Regions from separate parts of the Pseudoalteromonas sp. CNC9-20 genome, predicted to be linked through region 1. Evidence: predicted binding sites of a transcription regulator. Region 1 holds the regulator's gene; the other holds the start of a gene.
What was found. Region 1 encodes ArgR, which controls arginine synthesis, uptake and breakdown. Its sites were predicted from a motif close to ANTGAATANNTATTCANT; they were not measured.

Region 2: the regulator ArgR is predicted to act here: its motif matches at 1,136-1,153, upstream of MHM89_RS10555 (2OG-Fe dioxygenase family protein).

Annotation. Positions count from the first base shown of each region.
Region 1 covers NZ_JAKRFS010000003.1:278,622-280,826, forward strand. Annotated here, with positions in the region: gene MHM89_RS08415 (Dyp-type peroxidase) at 1-689, shown strand, start outside; gene argR (transcriptional regulator ArgR) at 649-1,116, opposite strand; gene mdh (malate dehydrogenase) at 1,346-2,205, shown strand, end outside.
Region 2 covers NZ_JAKRFS010000004.1:66,639-68,843, forward strand. Annotated here, with positions in the region: gene acnB (bifunctional aconitate hydratase 2/2-methylisocitrate dehydratase) at 1-1,024, shown strand, start outside; gene MHM89_RS10555 (2OG-Fe dioxygenase family protein) at 1,254-1,886, shown strand; gene MHM89_RS10560 (cysteine desulfurase-like protein) at 1,896-2,205, shown strand, end outside.

The sequences.
Region 1 (2,205 bases):
CCAACCGTGACCACCACGTGCTAGCACAGCCGTTTGATTTGTTTATACAAATTCGCTCGGACCGAGAAGATGTCAATCATCTATTTGGCCAGCGAGTATTGAAGCTGTTAGGCAGTGATGTGGAGCTTGTCGAGGAGATCACCTGTTATCGTTTTTTAGACGGGCGTGATTTTAATGGCTTTCTTTACGCTCCGGATACGCCTCATGGGCGGCAAAAAAACCTCACGGCCCTCATTAATGACCCCGGCAATGATTTTGTAAAAGGCAGTTATGTGCACGTCCAGCGCTTTACCCACAACCTCAATGCCTGGCAAGCGCTCAGTATTGAAGAGCAAGAGTTGGTGATTGGCCGTACTCGTCTGGATGCCGAGCTGCTAATGCCGATTAATGCCAACAGTCACGCGGCGCGCTCAGAGTTGAAAGATGAAAAAGGCGAGCCGCTGTTACTGCACCAAGGCATGCCTTTTGGCACCATGACCAAGCAAGGCTTGTTGTCGGTGACCTGCGCCGCCAGTGGCGACGCGTTTACGCAAATGCTGAAAAGTCAGCTAGGGGATCATCATCATTATGATGCTTGGCTGGACTTTACCCAGGCCGACATGGGCTCAGCGTTTTTTGCCCCCTCGGTGGATTTTCTAAAGTCGTTAGCTACACGTTCTCAAACAGCTTACGCACCCGCTCCAGAGTAATATCAATTTCTGAGACTTTGGCGGGGGCAATAAAGATGGTGTCATCTCCGGCTATGGTTCCCAGCACGCCATCGGCCTTACCGAGAGAATCGAGCAAGCGCGCGATTAATTGTGCTGCCCCCGGGCTGGTGGTGATGATGATCATCATCTCATTGTGAACAATATCCAGCACTAATTGGCGTAGTGGCGACTTTGCAGTGGGAACGGCTAATTCTGCGGGTAAGCAATAGACCATTTCTTGTTTGGCGTTGCGTGTACGCACCGCACCAAACTTGCTGAGCATGCGCGAAACTTTGCTTTGGCTGATGTTATCGAAGCCTTGTTCTTTTAAGGCATCAACAATCTCTCCTTGTGAGCCGAAATTTTCTTCTTTTAGGAGGGCTTTAAAGGCTTTTACCAAGGCTTCTTGTTTTTCTTGCGCGTGCATAATAATGGTCTTTGTAGCTTAAAGTCTTATCATTCTACCCAAGAACCGGGGTTATTTCATCCAAGGCACTGAGGTTTACAGTGAAGTTTACGACTATGGTCGAGATTATCGTCAAAATAACGCGGATAAATTTGTCTTTATCGGCGCTTTTCATTATCTTTAAGGCCACCAAAAGGTCAGATGACCCAAATCTTGATAACCCAATCTCGTTATTTTACGGAGAATTAAAATGAAAGTTGCCGTTTTAGGTGCTGCCGGTGGTATCGGTCAAGCGCTCTCTTTGCTACTAAAAAATAGCCTTCCTGCTGGTTCTGAGCTTGCTCTATACGACGTAGCCCCTGTGGTTCCTGGTGTTGCAGTTGACCTATCACACATCCCAACTGCGGTTGATGTAAAGGGCTTCGGTAAAGAAGACTTAGACGCAGCACTAAACGGTTGTGACATTGTTTTAATCCCAGCGGGTATGCCGCGTAAGCCGGGCATGGATCGCGCTGATTTGTTTAATGTAAACGCCAGCATTGTCCAGACGCTAGCCGAAGGCATTGTTAAAAACTGCCCGAAAGCCATGGTCGGTGTTATCACTAACCCAGTCAATGGCACAGTGCCAATCGTTGCTGAAGTATTCAAAAAAGCGGGCACTTATGACCCTGCACGCGTATTTGGTGTAACCACACTTGACGTGATCCGTGCAGAAACTTTCATTGCTGAGCTAAAAGGCTTGAACGTGAACGACGTGAAAGTGCCAGTAATTGGTGGTCATTCAGGAACGACTATTCTTCCTCTACTGTCTCAAGTAGAAGGTGCGAGCTTCTCTGATGAGGAAGTTGCTGCGCTAACTAAGCGTATCCAAAACGCCGGTACCGAAGTTGTTGAAGCAAAAGCCGGTGGCGGTAGCGCTACACTTTCCATGGGCGCAGCTGCAGCGCGCTTCTGCTTGTCACTAGTCAAAGGCATGCAAGGTGAAGATGTTATTGAATACGCCTATGTTGAAGGCAATGGTGAAGACGCACAGTTCTTCGCTCAGCCGGTACGTCTTGGTAAAAATGGTGTCGAAGAGTTGCTTTCTTACGGTGAGCTAAGCGCCTTTGA
Region 2 (2,205 bases), on a different contig from region 1:
ACTGGATATGCCTGAGTCTGTATTGGTGCGCTTTAAAGGTGAAATGCAGCCAGGTATCACGCTACGTGACCTTGTCCATGCTATTCCTTATTACGGCATCAAAGAGGGTCTGCTTACCGTTGAGAAGAAAGGTAAGATCAACGAATTCTCTGGCCGCATTCTTGAAATTGAAGGTGTTGAGCACCTTACTGTTGAGCAAGCATTCGAGCTCTCTGATGCATCAGCGGAGCGTAGTGCCGCTGGTTGTACCGTGAAGCTTAGCCGTGAATCAATCGCTGAATACCTAGAATCAAACATTGTCATGTTGAAGTGGATGATCTCTGAAGGTTACGGCGATGTACGTACTATTGAGCGTCGTATTAAAGCGATGGAAGAGTGGCTTGCCAACCCAGAGCTAATGGAAGCGGACAAAGACGCAGACTATAAGCACGTGATTGAAATTGATCTTGCAGAGATCAAAGAGCCAATCCTGTGTGCGCCAAACGATCCAGATGATGCACGTTTACTTTCTGACGTAACCGGTGAGAAAATCGACGAAGTATTCATCGGTTCATGTATGACTAACATCGGTCACTTCCGTGCCGCTGGTAAGCTTCTTGATAACTACGGCGGTCGTTTGCCAACTCAACTTTGGGTTGCGCCACCAACGAAGATGGACCGTGACCAGCTAACAGATGAAGGTTACTACGGTATCTTTGGCCGTGTCGGCGCTCGTATTGAAACACCAGGGTGTTCACTGTGTATGGGTAACCAAGCTCGTGTTGCTGATAAAGCGACTGTGGTGTCTACTTCAACGCGTAACTTCCCGAACCGTTTAGGTACTGGTGCTAATGTATTCTTGGCTTCTGCTGAACTTGCAGCGGTAGCGGCGATTTTGGGTAAACTACCTACGCCTCAGGAATACCAAGAGTATGCCGAGAAGATCAATGCGACAGCGGCTGATACGTATCGCTACTTGAACTTCCATAAAATGCCTCAGTACACCAAAAAAGCGGATGAGGTCATCATCCAGCAAGCGGTGTAATGCAGCGTTAAATAAAAAAGCCCACGCAAGTGGGCTTTTTTATGCTCAAAACAAAGTTGATTAGGTGTTTATTTTTTCACTGCATAAAAATATTAGATTATTTACCTATTATATTCATATGTATGCATTTTTGATGCAAAAACACATAAACTAACTGGGTAAATAAAATCAAACCACCACCGAAAATAGCTTAAGATCCCCGCAAATTTGCATAAAAGGCAGGATCTTTATGACAACGTTAAATAATCAGAACCTTCTCCAGCTTCGTTTTATCGACCAAGCTCATATCGACGCAGTAAAGCCTTCGTTTGATAATCTTCCCGACAACCCGTATGCCGATGGTGCATTTCGTAAGCGTCGCTACTCAGTGGTTAAAATGCAGCAAGGCGAGCTTACGCTACAGCCGACTAAAGCCTTTGTTCAGGATGACTCCATCAATAACTTCCAAGGCAATATTGAGCGTACCTACGAGAATCTAGAACAGTCGCTGTTGGCCAGTGCAGGCATGAAGCGCATTGTGGAAGAGTTTCGCACCATGACCGGCATCAGTGATGACCGTGATATTGAAATTCACCAGTTCCGCATGCTGGCAATTGAAAGTGACACGCCGCCGGCACCTGAAGGTGTGCATCAAGATGGCTTTGACCATGTCTGTGTATGTGGCGTATCGCACGAAAACCTAGAAGGCGGAGAGCTGCTGGTGTATGAGCATAAAGAAGCGAAACCGTGTTTTAAAATGGAGATCAAAGACGGCATGTTTGCGCTAATTGATGACCGCCAAGTTTGGCACAACGCCACGCCGATGAATAAAATTGATGATAGCAAGCCAGGTTACTTGGATTGCTTCGTGCTGACAGCTTAAGGGACAGCCATGAACTTAACCGAATTACGCCAGCAGTTTCCGGCGTTAATGCAGCAGGTGGATGGTCAATCTCCGATCTTTTTTGATGGTCCAGGTGGGGCGCAGGTTCCGCAGTCTGTTTTAGACGCGATGAGCAGTTACCTTGGCCACTACAATGCTAATTTGGGCGGCGCGTTTTTCTCCAGTGACAAAACCGTGGCGGTGATGAGCGCAGCGCGTCAAGCAGTGGCTGATTTACTTAATAGCCCAAGCCCTGAGCAAATTGTCTTTGGCGCCAACATGACCAGCCTGACATTCAGTTTCAGCCGCGCTTTGTCTA